DNA from 3 places in the Moellerella wisconsensis genome. Region 2 is predicted to be linked to each of the others. Evidence: predicted binding sites of a transcription regulator. Region 2 holds the regulator's gene; each other region holds the start of a gene.
What was found. Region 2 encodes LexA, which represses DNA repair genes until DNA is damaged. Its sites were predicted from a motif close to TNCTGTATGTACATACAGNA; they were not measured.
Positions count from the first base shown of each region.

Region 1 (5,248 bases), 1.5 Mb from region 2:
AGTTCCATTCGCGCTACACCGTATTTTATCAATTGAACAACGAAAATAACGACTGCTTGATTTCAGGTGGTTTTTTCTTACCGCTAAACACGCTATCCTATAAAAATTAGAGACTTTTTGTCCCCTTTTAGAGGTACTGTGTGCTTACCCTGCTCTCCGGCTATCGCCGCATTCTATATAACAGTCATTTTTTGTATTATATCCGAATCCTAATTTCACTTACAGGAACAACATTGGTTCCTTGGTTGTTAGGTCAAGAACCAAAAACGACGATCCCCTTAACCTTAGGGGTAGTTGCCGCAGCATTAACCGACCTTGATGATCGCCTCACCGGGCGGCTTAAAAATTTAGCCATCACATTGTTATGCTTTTTAATTGCATCAGTTTCAATAGAGTTGCTATTTCCTTACCCCTGGTTGTTTTTGTGCGGATTAGCACTATCTACCGGCGGTTTTATTATGCTGGGGGCTCTAGGACAACGCTATGCCACTATTGCCTTTGGTGCATTATTAATTGCTATTTATACCATGCTGGGTGCGCCTATCTTTGATACTTGGTATCAACAGCCAGTACTGTTACTTACAGGGGCTATTTGGTACAACCTGTTGACATTGATTGGCCATTTACTGTTTCCTGTGCGACCGTTACAAGATATTTTAGCCCAGTGCTATCAGCAGTTATCTTCGTTCTTAGATGCAAAAGCTAACTTATTTGATCCCGATATCGAAGAAGATCATCAGCAATCTATCTTTGACTTAACTATGGCTAATAGCGCGTTAGTTAATACGATGAATCAGGCTAAATTAGTGTTACTCAGTCGCTTAAAAGGAGACCGAGGACAACGAGGTACACGCCATACGTTACACTATTATTTTGTGGCGCAAGATATTCATGAACGTGCAAGTTCTTCACATATTCAATATAAAAATTTAAGCCATTCATTCCGCCATAGTGATATTTTATTCCGGTTTCAGCGTTTATTATCCATGCAAGCTCGCGCTTGCCAACAAGTCGCACAATCAATCTTGCTACGTACTCAGTATAATCATAATCCGAGATTTGAGCATTCATTCAATTACTTAGAAGCTTCATTACAGTTGCTTAAACAGCAACATCCGGCAAGTCATGAAATTAATGCATTATATAATTTGCTAAAAAATCTTAAAGGAATCGATATTCAATTAAAGGGGCTGAGCCTAGAACAAGAACCTAATGATCTTGAGAATAAAGATAATATTCAATTATCTGATGAATCACTATCAGGATTTAGAGATATTATCGAGCGTTTCAAACGCCATTTAACGCCTAAATCAGCCTTATTCCGTCACGCAGTTAGATTGTCTATACTGCTGTGCTTTGGCTATGCATTTATTCAATTATTTGATTTAAATCGCGGATATTGGATTTTATTGACCAGCTTATTTGTCTGCCAGCCTAATTATAATGCTACCAAACGGCGATTAGCCCTGCGGATTATCGGAACGCTAGCTGGCGTACTGATCGGCTTACCTATTCTGTATTTCGTTCCTTCTATTGAAGGTCAATTAGTCCTTATTGTTATTTCTGGTCTACTATTTTTTGTGTTTCGAAATAGCCAATATGCTCAAGCCACATTATTTATTACCTTATTAGTCCTATTCAGCTTCAATTTACTTGGTGAAGGCTTTGAAGTGGCATTACCACGGATTATCGACACATTAATTGGCTGTGGAACAGCATGGCTTGCGGTGAGTTTTATCTGGCCTGATTGGAAATTTCGCCAACTACCTCAAGTCATTAATCGCACTATGGAAAATAACTGTCGTTATCTAGATGCAATTTTAATCCAATATCATCAAGGCAAAGATAACCGTTTAGAATATCGAGTGGCTCGCAGAGATGCACATAATAGCGATGCTGAATTTGCTTCTGTGGTCTCCAATATGGCGACTGACCCCAAGTCTTATCACACCACACAAGAACAAGCTTTCCGTTTACTCTGCTTAAATCATACTTTACTAAGCTATATATCTGCGTTAGGGGCTCATAGAGAGAAAATTGAGAATACACAAATCTTATCCATTTTAAATGATACGGTTTGCTTTGTAGAGTCATCCCTTGCCGGCGATAATAGCGTCATAGAAAAATCAGATAATCTGGCTCAAAGCTTAATTCAACGGATTGATCATTTTTCTGTGCATGATAATGACAAGGCGCTGCTTATTATGGAGCAAACTCGGCTATTACTTGAATTATTACCTGAGATAAGCTCATTAATTCAAAGTATTAAATCGCAGCAGTCATAATCAACACACTAATACAAAAAAATCCGTGTGTAATTAAGAGGGAAAATAGGCAACTCCAGCGTATTTTCCCTCGCTCCTGTTATTTTTTTGATTAATTAATTTATACTTATTATATGTTATTCTGAACAGCTACAATCAACGGTGTGATACCAGCGTATCAACTCTTGCTTCAGATCATGGGGTAAAACTGAACTATGATAACCAGCAATCGCACCCGCTAATTCAAACAGTAATTTAATCCCTAAGCGATAATGATTATATTGCCTTAATTTCAGATAACAGGCTTTTGCTCCAATCAATTTTAACTCTGCAACGTGATAAATTCCTACTTTACCTAGCGCTCTCTCTGACGCCATATTCATATTGGGTAAATCTTTTATACGCCCCTCAACTTTTTGTTTTAATAACTGTTCTTCCATAGCAGCTTGATAAGTAAGATCAACATAAAATAAAAATCGACTTTCATACTGCCAAACTTTATCTGGTATACAATAATATCTGAGCTCAAGAAGAACTCCTTTTTTCTTATAAATTAATTTCTTAAGTCCGATAGCTTCAAAGTGATTTTGAGCAAATAAGCACCCCCGTAAATAAAACTCACCATCAATAACCAAACCAACGATGGCATGATCAATAATCAAACAATAACCACCGAAGTGATTTTTTCTTTTCATTTCGCCATATTTACTAAATAAGCGCGCTAAATAGCGATATTTTTGTTCTGGTATCATCATTAGCTCAAATTCCTTTTTGAGATTAAATCCATGAGATTAGTTCCCTACTAAAAGTTTAATTTTTTTATTTTTTACAATTAATTAGATAATTATCACGTTGTGATACTTCACTAAAAGTTCTGTACAAATTGCCGTTATAAACATTGAAATTTGCGAAGCACTTCGTAAAAATAATCTTGATATTGTATAAATATACAGTTACTGTACATATATACAGTGCATAATGGTGAGGTAGATTATGAGCATCTATTCATGGAATGATACAATTGAATATTCTCTGAACACACATGTGAAAGGGTTAGTTCATCAACAAACACAAAAATCATCCTTGACGGAAGGCATGATCAGTGAATTAGTCTATAATGATCAGCACCCGATTGTTGATTATCTTTTACTTCCTTTATTACGGCAATTTGGTGACCAGTCACGCTGGTTACTATGGTTAAGCCCTAATAAAAAATTAAGTAAAAAATGGCTAGCGCAATCTGGGCTCCCTTTACATAAAATTATGCAACTGAATCATATTGATTCAATTACGACCATCGATGCGATGGAAAAAGCATTAAATAGTGGAAATTACAGTATTGTTTTAGGTTGGTTGCCCGAACTCGAAGATCACGATTTTGCGCGTCTGGAAAAAGCTGCGCTATTAGGGGGGGCAATAGGACTAATTATGAGGCCTCAGATTATAAATAATATCGTTAATCCCTGTTCTCGACAGCTAAATCTCTTAAAAATTCAGCCTAATCGTTATCATTAAGCTAGATTAAGAATTTTCTTACTAAATTTAACACTTGGTATTAAATGGGTAAAATACATACTAAAAATCAATTTATATCAAAGAGATAAGCAACTAATCACAAAAGCAACATTCTCTTTTATCTCTATGATTTATCCATCAAATTTTATTTTTTTATCGCTATTTTTGCACTGTCTACTTGTATCTTTTCGAGTTCGTTGTAGACTTTAGCTTGTTAAGGTAGTGCCATTATATTTACTTTTGATGTTTTTTTTCACATAATGCACTGTAAAACTTAGCAAGTATTTTAAACCAATGGCTAATAATAAGGCTCATTGAAGCCATGCCAAAATTGGATGATAACGAGGCGTAAAAAATGAAAAAGACAGCTATCGCAGTAGCAGTGGCACTAGCGGCGTTTGCAACTGCAGCGCAAGCAGCTCCAAAAGACAACACTTGGTATACCGGTGGTAAACTAGGTTGGTCACATTACGAAAACACTAAATTCACCCCTTCAGATTTCGATTCAGTAGGTAGCGGTAAAACTGACCGTGATCAACTGGGTGCGGGTGCATATGCTGGTTATCAGTATAACCCATACTTAGGTTTCGAACTGGGCTACGACTGGTTTGGTAAAATGAAATACAAAGGTTCAGATAACAGCGGTGATCTGAAATCTATGGGTGTTTCTCTGACTACCAAATTAAGCTATCCAGTAATGGAAGACTTAGACGTTTATACACGTCTGGGTGGTATGGTATGGCGTACAGATGTTAAAGCTAACCAAGGTGGCGAACGCTTTAAAGAAAACGATACTGGTGTTTCTCCAGTCTACGCTCTGGGTGTTGAATACGCAATCACTCCAAACTGGGCAACTCGTCTGGATTACCAATGGGTAAGCCATATGGGTGATAAAGACAACCTGGGCGTTCGTCCAGATAACGGCATGCTGAGTGTTGGTCTGGCTTACCGCTTCAATCAAGAAGCAGCGCCAGTTGTAGCTCCAGCTCCAGTTGTTGAGCCAGCTCCAGTTGTTGAAAACAAACGTTTCACACTGCGTTCAGACGTTCTGTTTAACTTCAACAAAGCAACTCTGAAAACTGAAGGTCAATCAGCTCTGAACGAACTGTTCTCTGAACTGAGCAACATCGACCCAACTCAAGGCCGTGTAGTTGTTATCGGTTATACTGACCGTATCGGTTCTCAAAACTACAACCTGCCTCTGTCACAGAAACGTGCTCAGTCAGTTGTAGATTATCTGGTAGCTAAAGGCGTTCCAGTTTCTGCAATCTCTGCAGAAGGCCGTGGTAAAGAAGATCCAGTTACTGGCAACAAATGTGACGATGTTAAAGGCCGTGCAGCTCTGATCGAGTGTCTGGCTCCAGACCGTCGCGTAGAAATCGAAATCCAGGGTACAACTGAAGTTGTTACTCAACCAGGCGCTTAATATTAATTAAGTTGTTCTAGGTATATTTCGAAAGTATCTCAAA
Region 1 covers NZ_CP093242.1:1,179,653-1,184,900, reverse strand. Annotated here, with positions in the region: gene helD (DNA helicase IV) at 1-8, opposite strand, end outside; gene yccS (YccS family putative transporter) at 141-2,285, shown strand; gene MNY66_RS05190 (TfoX/Sxy family DNA transformation protein) at 2,402-2,959, opposite strand; gene sulA (SOS-induced cell division inhibitor SulA) at 3,258-3,779, shown strand; gene ompA (porin OmpA) at 4,135-5,205, shown strand.
Region 1: the regulator LexA is predicted to act here: its motif matches at 3,219-3,238, upstream of sulA (SOS-induced cell division inhibitor SulA).

Region 2 (5,248 bases):
AATTCGATAATTCAATATTTATCTTTATTTATATATAACTCATATCATATTAAACAAACTTAAAAAGTAAGTTATAAAAATCAGCTAAGAAAAGTCTTATTCGAATAATTTTTTTTATTCATTAATATATATAAGTTATAAAAATTTAAAAAGTACGTATAATTACTCCCCCGTCGTGCTATCATTAAACAATAAATTAATACTTAACGTAATTTAAATTAATGAGTTATTAATAAAATACCTTTAATGTTATTTTGTCGATAGTTTGAATTTAAATTACTGTTAATAATGTTAAATATAATTCAAATACAACTTTATTGTTATCTTGTGGTATCTCTATTAATAATTTTTGTTTTCTTTTTGTTATATGTTATTTGTTTTTATTCTCATTTTCATTACCTACAACTCCCCCTCTTTAGCTATCTGTCAGCTATCTGTTTTGGCTGAGATCTGTGATAGCATATCGGCAGACTTCTGTTTCCGGATACCCACGTAATGAAAGATATCGTCGGCAATAAATTACTCGTCATGGCAGAGACTATTTGCCAATCAAGAGGCGTCAGACTAACGCCACAACGTGCAACTGTATTGCGCCTCATTGCAGAACAACCGGGCGCGATTAGTGCTTATGATCTTCTGGATTTATTGCGTGAAATAGAGCCGCAGGCTAAGCCACCGACGGTTTATAGAGGGCTGGAGTTTCTACTAGAACAAGGATTTATCCATAAAATAGAATCAACAAATAGTTTTGTTATTTGTCACCATCTGGATAATCCTAGCCATATTTCCGTCATGTTAATTTGTGATGGTTGTGGCAGTGTCACCGAGAGTGATTGTTCAGTCATTGAAGCGGCGATTGTTAACCTTGCAGAAAACGCTAATTTTCATATCCGCCATACGGTGGTTGAAAATCATGGTTTATGTCATCAGTGCTACGAAAAAGAAAATTGTGCTCATCCGGAACATTGTGGGCATGATCATAGCCATCAACAACGTCAGACCAATATAAAGAAGAAAATCTAAGATAGTTGGCAGATGGTTTATTTTCACTGAGGAAAATAGCGCATCTGCCTCGGAACATAATTTATGTGATAACCTTAACTATGCCTCAATAACTATACATCAATAACTATACATCAATAACTACAATGCATTTATCGCGGTTAATTAGGTTATTTTTGCTATCAAAAACTAATACCAATCTGCGTTACGAATAACACCGACAGCTAATCCTTCGATAGTAAAGCTCTGCTCACGCAGATCGACAACAATAGGCTCAAAATCAGGATTTTCAGCTATTAGTTCAACTTTATTACCGACTTGTTTAAAACGTTTTACAGTGACTTCATCTTCAATACGCGCAACAATAACCTGCCCGTTATGAACATCCTGAGTTTTATGCACAGCTAGCAGATCGCCATCCATAATCCCTATATCTTTCATCGACATACCACTAACCCGCAGTAAAAAATCCGCGTGTGGCTTAAACAATACTGGATCGACCTGATAATGGCTCTCAATATGTTGCTCTGCCAATAATGGTTCGCCCGCAGCCACGCGGCCAATCAGCGGTAGTCCTGGCGTTTCTGTTGGTTCTTCTAGCAGCAAACGAATACCACGGGAGGCGCCAGAAACGATTTCTATCACCCCTTTTCGTGCTAATGCCTTAAGGTGTTCTTCTGCCGCATTCGGCGATCGGAATCCTAAACTTGTCGCTATTTCAGCACGCGTTGGTGGCATACCCGTTTGCGAAATGTGATCACGCACCAGCTGGTAAACCTGCTGTTGCCTTGCAGTTAATGCTTTCATCTCGCCCCCTGTTTGTTTATACAGTCTGACTGTGAGTATATACAGGTAAATGGCGATTGGAAACCGTTAAATACGTGAAATCTCTGGATTCCTATGCATTATTGATATAATAAATGAACAATAAGCGTCAGTAATAATTATTATTGATTTAATAACTCATGCCATAACGCTGCCACAGAATCATTGCCCAAATAAATAATGCCAAGCCAATCGACACAAATACGGCGGCTGAACCAATATCTTTGGCTCTCCCGGATAATTGATGGTATTCACTGCCAACACGGTCAACAACGGCTTCTATAGCACTATTAATCAACTCAATAATTGCCACCAAAACTACGGCGCTAATCAATAAAATTCTTTCGAGATAATTTATATCGAGGTAAAAAGCTAAAATAATGGCTAAAATTGCCGCAACTGATTCTTGGCGAAAAGCCGCCTCATTAATCCAAGCCGCTTTCAACCCTTTCATCGAGTATCCTGCTGCTTTTATAACCCTTGTTAACCCTTTTGTTTGGTTTGCCATCAATAAATGCTCTCTTTAATAAAGGAAAATAAAATCTATTAAGTGATAAAAAGTTGTCTCGGTTCAACAGATCTACGGGTTGATTTCTGGTATGCTTGCGCAGTATTGCTAACAAGAGGCTATAACAATTTATGTCACTTTGGCGTAAACTATATTATAACATGTTGAATTTACCATTAAAGTTTTTGGTAAAAAGTAAACTTATTCCGACTGATCCCATTACAGAATTAGGACTCAATACCACGAGCCCGACGCTGTATGTGTTGCCGTATCATTCAAAAGCTGACTTATTGACGTTAAGACAACAATGTCTGGCTATTGGATTACCGGATCCGTTAAATTCTGTCGATATTAATGGCACTAAATTACCGGCTTATGTCTTTATTGATGATGGCCCGCGGGTGTTCCGCTATTATTCCCCAGATCCTCGCAAAGACTCGGTCAAAACCTTTCATGCGTATCTTGATTTGCATCGTAATAATCCAAATCTGGATATTCAAATGCTGCCGGCTTCGGTAATGTTTGGTCGCTCGCCAGGTCGAGAAGGACATAACTCAGCCCCGCAATTACGCTTACTTAATGGAGTGCAGAAATTTTTTGCCGCTCTGTGGCTAGGTCGAGATAGCTTTGTACGCTTCTCCCCGCCAGTATCAATGCGCGTTATGGCTGAAGAACACGGCACCGATTCGATTATTGCCAATAAATTGGCACGCGTCGCCCGTATTCACTATTCTCGTCAACGGTTAGCTGCCGTTGGGCCAAAACTGCCGGTACGCCAAGATTTATTCAATAAATTGCTAACGTCAAAAGCGATTGAAAAAGCCGTTGAGGATGAATCTCGCAGCAAGAAAATTCCGCTTAAAAAAGCGCAACAAAATGCTGTAAATATGATGGAAGAAATAGCCGCTAACTTCTCTTATGAAGCTATTCGTCTGTCAGATAGGGTATTAAGTTGGACATGGAACCGTTTATATCAAGGTATTAATGTTCAGCACGCTGAGCGCGTTAGGCAATTGGCACAAGATGGACATGAAATTGTTTATGTTCCTTCGCATCGTAGCCATATGGATTACCTTTTATTATCTTATGTGCTTTATCATCAAGGGCTTGTGCCACCGCATATCGCCGCGGGGATTAATCTGAACTTTTGGCCGGCAGGCCCTATTTTTAGACGTTTAGGCGCCTTTTTTATTCGCCGTACCTTTAAAGGCAATAAGCTTTATTCGACTGTTTTCCGTGAATATCTAAGCGAACTGTTTGCTCGCGGCTATTCGATTGAATACTTTGTTGAAGGCGGCCGTTCTCGTACCGGTCGATTATTGCAGCCGAAAACCGGCACCTTGTCGATGACATTACAGGCCATGTTACGCGGCGATTCTCGCCCTATCACTATCGTGCCTATTTATATCGGCTATGAGCATGTGATGGAAGTTGCGACCTATGCGAAGGAGCTTAAAGGCGCTGAGAAAGAGAAAGAAGGCTTTTTCTCTATGATCCGTGGTTTGCGTAAACTGCGTAAACTAGGCCAAGGATATGTTAACTTTGGTCAGCCTATTTCCTTAAGTCACTATTTAAATCAGCGGGTTCCAAACTGGCGTGAATCTATCGATCCTATCGAGCCACAACGTCCAAGTTGGTTAAACCCAGCGGTCAGTGATTTAGCCGAAAGCATTATGGTAAATATCAATAATGCAGCCGCAGCTAATGCGATCAACTTATGTTCAACCGCATTATTGGCATCACGACAACGCGCATTAACCCGTGAGCAACTGGTGGAACAGGTGGATTGTTATCTGCAATTACTGCGTAACGTGCCGTATACCGCAGATGCTACTACGCCAAATAAAACCGCGGATGAACTGCTAAATCACGCATTACAGATGGATAAGTTCGAAGTCGAAAAAGACAGCATGGGCGATCTGATTATTCTGCCGCGAGAAAATGCTGTTCTGATGACTTATTATCGTAATAATATTCATCATCTCTTGGTTTTACCATCGTTGATAGCCTGTATTATTCTGCATCATGGGCGGATCGGACGCGAAGATATTCATTATCAGGTTGAGTTAATTTATCCATTCCTGAAAGCTGAATTGTTTATGCGTTATGATAAACAGTCACTGTCTGAAGTTATTGATATTCTGCTAGATGAGTTAGCTAATCAGCGGTTAATTACTCTAAAAGAAGACGATATGTTGGTGCATAATCCGCATCGTATTCGTCCACTTCAATTACTGGCGGCTGGCGTTCGTGAAACATTACAACGGTATGCTATTACCTTGTCGTTATTAAATGCCACGCCGGAGATTAGCCGTAATACGCTGGAAAAAGAGAGCCGTATTCTGGCTCAGCGTTTATCGGTACTGCATGGGATTAATGCCCCGGAGTTCTTCGATAAAGCGGTCTTCTCTACTCTGGTCGAAACACTGCGCTCCGAAGGTTATATTGATAATACCAATAATGATATCTTTACAGCCAACGCTAAGTTGCTCTACAGCGTGATAGCTAAACTGATGTCACCAGAAATCAGATTAACTATTGAAAGCGTGAGTCAACCTGAAGAGATATCCCCCAGCGAACTCTCTGTTACCCCTCAGGATGACTCGATAGCTACCCGTGATAAAGACGAAAAATAGTTAATTTATAAAGTATCATCACATTAACTCTATTTTAATTGATGAATAAAAAAGGTCTGGCATCTGCCAGACCTTTTTTTATTGATAAACTAGCTTAATAGCTACTGCGCTTAAATTGGCTTAGCTTAGATATAGCTAAATATAATACCAATTAACAAAACTAATCCGACATAATTATTATTTTTAAATGCTTGAAAACACGGAGCTCGTTCTCGATCGGTCATTAATTTTTGCTGATAAACAAACAAGGCCATCACCAATAATAATGTCCAATAAT
Region 2 covers NZ_CP093242.1:3,222,454-3,227,701, forward strand. Annotated here, with positions in the region: gene zur (zinc uptake transcriptional repressor Zur) at 496-1,023, shown strand; gene lexA (transcriptional repressor LexA) at 1,192-1,809, opposite strand; gene MNY66_RS14045 (diacylglycerol kinase) at 1,958-2,335, opposite strand; gene plsB (glycerol-3-phosphate 1-O-acyltransferase PlsB) at 2,467-4,971, shown strand; gene ubiA (4-hydroxybenzoate octaprenyltransferase) at 5,097-5,248, opposite strand, start outside.

Region 3 (5,248 bases), on a different replicon from region 2:
AACCCGGAACTAAAGATAAAATTATCGACCTCACTATGAATAATGCCGGTATTCGTGATACTGCTAGGGCCCTTCATATCAGCATTAATGCGGTTGTTCGTACTTTAAAAAACTCTCGCCTAGACAGGTAACCTCTTTACCTCTTGATAATCTGCACATTGAACTCCTTTGCGAGGTCGATGAACAGTGGTCTTTTGTGACTAATAAGAAGCAACAACGCTGGCTTTGGTATGCGTGGGAGCCCCGCCTAAAACGGATTATTGCTCATACGTTTGGTCGTCGAAACAAAAGGACTCTTCGCCAGTTACTGGCTTTACTGTCTAGGTTTAATGTCGCTTTTTGGTGCACGGATAAGTTCAGTGCTTATGAGATATTGCCCAAGCAGAAACATGTAGCAAGTAAGTTTTATACGCAACGAATAGAAAGAGAGAATTTGAATCTGAGAAACCGCTTGAAGCGCCTTAACCGTAAGACGTTAGGTTACTCGAAGTCACCTGAAATGCATGACAAAATTATCGGGACATTCATTGAACGTGAACACTATCTATTATGATGATCTCTATATTGAATACACGACCAATAATACTACCTCCTATTGGGCTATGTTCTATGCGGCTATTTTTAAAGCTCTATCTTATCAAACCAATATGCAACACCCACTTGGAGAACAGTCCCCTCAGTCTCACAGAGGGAATCTCTCTACACCGTCAAACTACTTGGCAGGGATTAGTGATCATTTAAGGAATCATGCATTTGAATATTTAATGATGGATTTGTTGCGGTCAGAATATGGAGATATTACACGAGATATTTTAGTTACCAGACTTTTATCTCTGTATGGCATAACTGATTTTGAATACAAGTATCTTAATATATATAAAATGGGTAAGGATAGTATTCACCATAAATTACAATTAAAAAATTCATTTGATATAAAGGTCATAACACCTAAAAATCCTAATCTTCTAGCTTGCTCAAAAACAAATTATCAGGCGTTTACCTTTCCTATTCATACAGCTTTTGAAAATTTTCCATATTCTGACTTGCTACTTATTGTTTCTGATGGAAAAAATCATACCTATGGTTTTTTAGGTGAAATAGAAGGTAAAAATGGACAACAATTGTTTAGAAATAGCTACTGGTCAAAAGGAAAAGGTGATTATGCAACTTTTGCAATAGGGATTTCCAGTAAAAACACACTGAAAATAGGTGCCGAAAAACACCAACTTAGTCACAACACAGTAATTTTTAGTGATGAAATGAATAGGCAAATATTGAACTACTCAAATTTCTCAGCCTTTGCTGTTGATTATGTTAAAGCGGTTAATAATATGGAGCTATTTTTCAATGGACAAACAAAACATCTTAGCATAGAGGATAAAGGTCACGCATATATCACTGATATAATAATGAAAAATTGGGATAAACCAAGCGGATATATAATTGAATTACTGAACCAACATGTAATTTACGCTTATAGTCATGCATCAACATTATATAACCTATTGGACCCTGAAACCAATAAGCTCTCTTTTAAACCGAATATGCTGGCATTAGAAAACTCATATTGCTTACATCAAGTAAAAGAATAACAGATATAGATTCATCCAATGAGAGGTTTGCCGCTCAAAAAAATATATTTTTTACGTTAAACCTCTGTTTTCGATAAATAAAGTATTATGAACAATGAGCAATATGAGGGGTGTTTAGGAAATTTCATCGGGTATGGCGTAGACAAACAACATAATCCTTAGCTTGCAATTTCCTAACTCTGTTGCATACAATGCTGTATATCCGTACAGTATTGAGGCTTTCATGAAATTAACCTTATGCAACGTTGAGAAAACACTTCCGCTTCCTTTATTCGCTGATCAAGTACAAGCCGGTTTCCCGTCACCGGCGAGTGACTACTTAGAGGACCGCATTGATTTAAACTCTTTGCTAATCAAGCACCCTTCAGGCACATACTTTTTACGAGTATCTGGTACTTCTATGATGGATGCACAAATTCTAGATGGAGATATCGTCATAGTAGATAGTTCGATTGATGCAAAACACGGAGATATCGTTATTGCTTCACTCGATGGAGAGTTTACGATAAAACGGCTACAAACCAGCCCTGTTACTGCTCTTATACCCATGAACAGCAGCTACTCACCGATATACATCAGTGATGGTGAAGAATTAAGTATATTCGGCACTGTGACCTACATTATTCACAAGGCGAGATAATGTTTGCCTTAGTTGATGTAAACAGTTTCTACGCCAGTTGTGAGCGCATTTTTCGCCCTGATATTGCCAATAAGCCAGTTATTGTTTTATCAAACAACGATGGTTGTGTTATTGCACGTTCAAAGGAAGTGAAGTTGCTTGGGATCAAAATGGGGGCTCTATACTTTGAGATTCAGTCTCTGATTAAAAAGCATGATATTCAGGTGTTTAGTAGTAACTACGCCCTTTATGCTGACATCAGCAACCGAGTCATGGACACACTATCTGATTTTGCCCCAAGAGTAGAAACGTATAGTATCGACGAGCAGTATCTAGATATGACCGGCATGTCTAGATACTTTCCATTAGAAGATTACGGTCGCAAGATACAACAACGAATTTTGCAGATAGCTCATGTACCGGTCGGTGTTGGTTTTGCTCAAACTAAAACACTGGCTAAACTGGCAAACCATGCTGCTAAAACATGGACCAAAACAGGCGGTGTAGTCGATTTGAGTGCTACTTCACGCCAGAAACGGCTCATGTCCCTTGTGCCTGTTAATGAAGTATGGGGTGTGGGTAGAAAAATAAGTAACCGGCTAAATGCTATGGGGATAGTTACAGCGCTTGATTTGGCTAGGGCTGAAACAACCATGATCCGTAAAACATTCGGTGTGGTTGTAGAACGCACTGTGAGAGAGCTGAACGGTGAATCTTGCATCGAGCTTGAAGAAGTAGCAAAAACTAAAGAGCAAATCATTTGTTCACGTTCATTTGGAAAAAAAATTGAGCTCTATGAGCATATGCATCAGGCTATCTGCGAGTATTCAGAGAGAGCAGCAGAGAAACTTCGAGCTGAAAAACGAGTCTGTTCCTTTGTTTCTGTTTTTATCCAAACCAGCCATTACGCCAGCGGACCTCAATACTACAACCACCGTTCTGAACGGTTAGAATATCCAAGTGCTGATACAAGAGACATTATCAATGCAGCAGTGCGTCTGTTAAAGACCATCTGGAAATCGGGAGTTAAATATCACAAAGCTGGCATCATGCTCACTGATTTTTCTGATCCATCTGTCAATTCTAGTAATTAACACTACTTTACAAAATAAAGATCTACTCTTGAGTATTTTTTTCAATAAACATGGAAGAAAATTATAGAAATAAATCATGTGTGGACGAGCAATTAAGTTGAGAAACAGACAAAATAGTTGAGAACTTTTAGAGGTCTAGTTATGCTGTGAAAAAGCATACTGGACTTTTATTATGGCTAAAGCAAAATCTTCATTCTCAGAAGTACAAATTGCCCGTTGTATTAAAGAGGGGCGTGGTCAAGGGCATGGTAAGGACTATATTCCATGGTTAACAGTACAAGAAGTCTCTTCAGCAGGTCGTTCCCACCGTATTTACTCTCATAAAATGGGACTAGTTCACCATTTGCTCTCTGATTTAGAACTTGCTGTTTTTCTCAGTCTTGAATGGGAGAGCGGCGTGTTGGGTATACGTGAGCATTTTCCCTTATTACCTAGTGACACCAAGCAGATTGCAATAGATAGTGGCATTAAGCATCCTGCTACTCCGGCTATCGACCAAGGGTAGTCATTCGAAATAAAAGTAGATACCATATTAACCATGACTACTAAACTAGATACCATATTAACCATGACTACTAAACTTCCAGAATCGATAGCAGACCAATTATCCGATACGCTATCAATTTTAGAAAACCATCTTGGTGAAACTATTCAGGCGGTTCATCTGTTTGGTTCTGCAGTTGATGGCGGTTTAAAACCATTTAGTGATATAGACCTGTTGATCACTGTGAGTACTCCTTTAGGCGAATCAACTAGGGTGGCATTGATGTCCGACCTGCTGTTGGTATCAGCTTTTCCAGGCACCGATGCTAAGCGCCGTGCACTTGAGGTGACTATATTGGCACAAAAAGACGTGGTGCCGTGGCGATATCCGGCGAGACGGCAAATGCAATTTGGTGAATGGTTGCGTCACGATATCAATGCAGGTATTTTTGAGCCGGCAATGACGGACCACGACCTAGCTATCTTGTTGACGAAGGTGAGGCTGCATAGCCTAGCTTTGTATGGTCCAGCAGCTCAAGAGTTTTTCGATGAGATTCCTGCTATTGATGTGCAACGTTCACTGCTGGAAACGTTGGCGCTCTGGACTACAGAGGCAGATTGGGAGGGAGATGAAAGAAACATAGTTCTTGCCTTAGTACGTATTTGGTACACTGCGATGACCGGAGATATTGCGTCTAAGGATGCCGCTGCTGATTGGGCTCTTCAGCGTCTGCCCAGCGAGAATAAGCACATCGTTATTGCCGCAAGAGATGGGTATCTTGGACTGGGAACAGTCGATCTGGCAGCCTATCCACAAGAGCGGGCGGAACTTCTGAACTACATCCGGTCTAGCGTGACGACGAAGCTGCAATAGCTGAAGCTGTTTAGTCGAATAAATGTCCGTTTCGGGTCGTTTGCTGCCGTCCATGTTGACTGGCTACGGTAATCCCCCCACAAAAGCTATTTAGCAGTCTTGGTGAGGTTCAGCTTAGAGCCATTGCTTGGATCTATAACAGCGGGTGACCTAACATCGACTGTGCGGATGCTTCGAGTTACCCTGAGACTTTCTAAAACCCTAGTAGCTTTTGCCGTTGCTTAGCTAGAGTTAGTTCCGAGATCTTCGTGCAGTCCGCAGCGTTAGACTAGAAGGAGTCGTAAGTTTCTGAGTGGCCCGCTAATAAATTGAATAAAAGAATTGAGGGCATTATAAACCATGAGTGTTTTTTAGAGTGCTTTTTCTCATTCTAAGATTGATTTAAAATTTGAGTTGATAAAATATGAAGCAAGAAACAATTGTTCAAAAAATTTGGAGTTTATGTAACATCTTGAGAGGTGATGGGATCACCTATTACTAGTATGTTTATGAGCTTAGTTATCTACTGTTTCTCAAGATTGCGCAGGAAAATGGTTCAGAAAAGCAAATACCTCAAGATTACCGATGGGCTGATCTAGAATCCCAT
Region 3 covers NZ_CP093243.1:260,416-265,663, reverse strand. Annotated here, with positions in the region: one part of gene MNY66_RS17470 (IS1 family transposase) at 1-105, shown strand, start outside; one part of gene MNY66_RS17470 (IS1 family transposase) at 105-553, shown strand; gene MNY66_RS17465 (hypothetical protein) at 534-1,592, shown strand; gene umuD (translesion error-prone DNA polymerase V autoproteolytic subunit) at 1,816-2,232, shown strand; gene umuC (translesion error-prone DNA polymerase V subunit UmuC) at 2,232-3,305, shown strand; partial or broken gene MNY66_RS17450 (heteromeric transposase endonuclease subunit TnsA) at 3,478-3,804, shown strand; gene MNY66_RS17445 (AadA family aminoglycoside 3''-O-nucleotidyltransferase) at 3,874-4,662, shown strand; partial or broken gene MNY66_RS17440 (type I restriction-modification system subunit M N-terminal domain-containing protein) at 5,066-5,248, shown strand, end outside.
Region 3: the regulator LexA is predicted to act here: its motif matches at 1,785-1,804, upstream of umuD (translesion error-prone DNA polymerase V autoproteolytic subunit).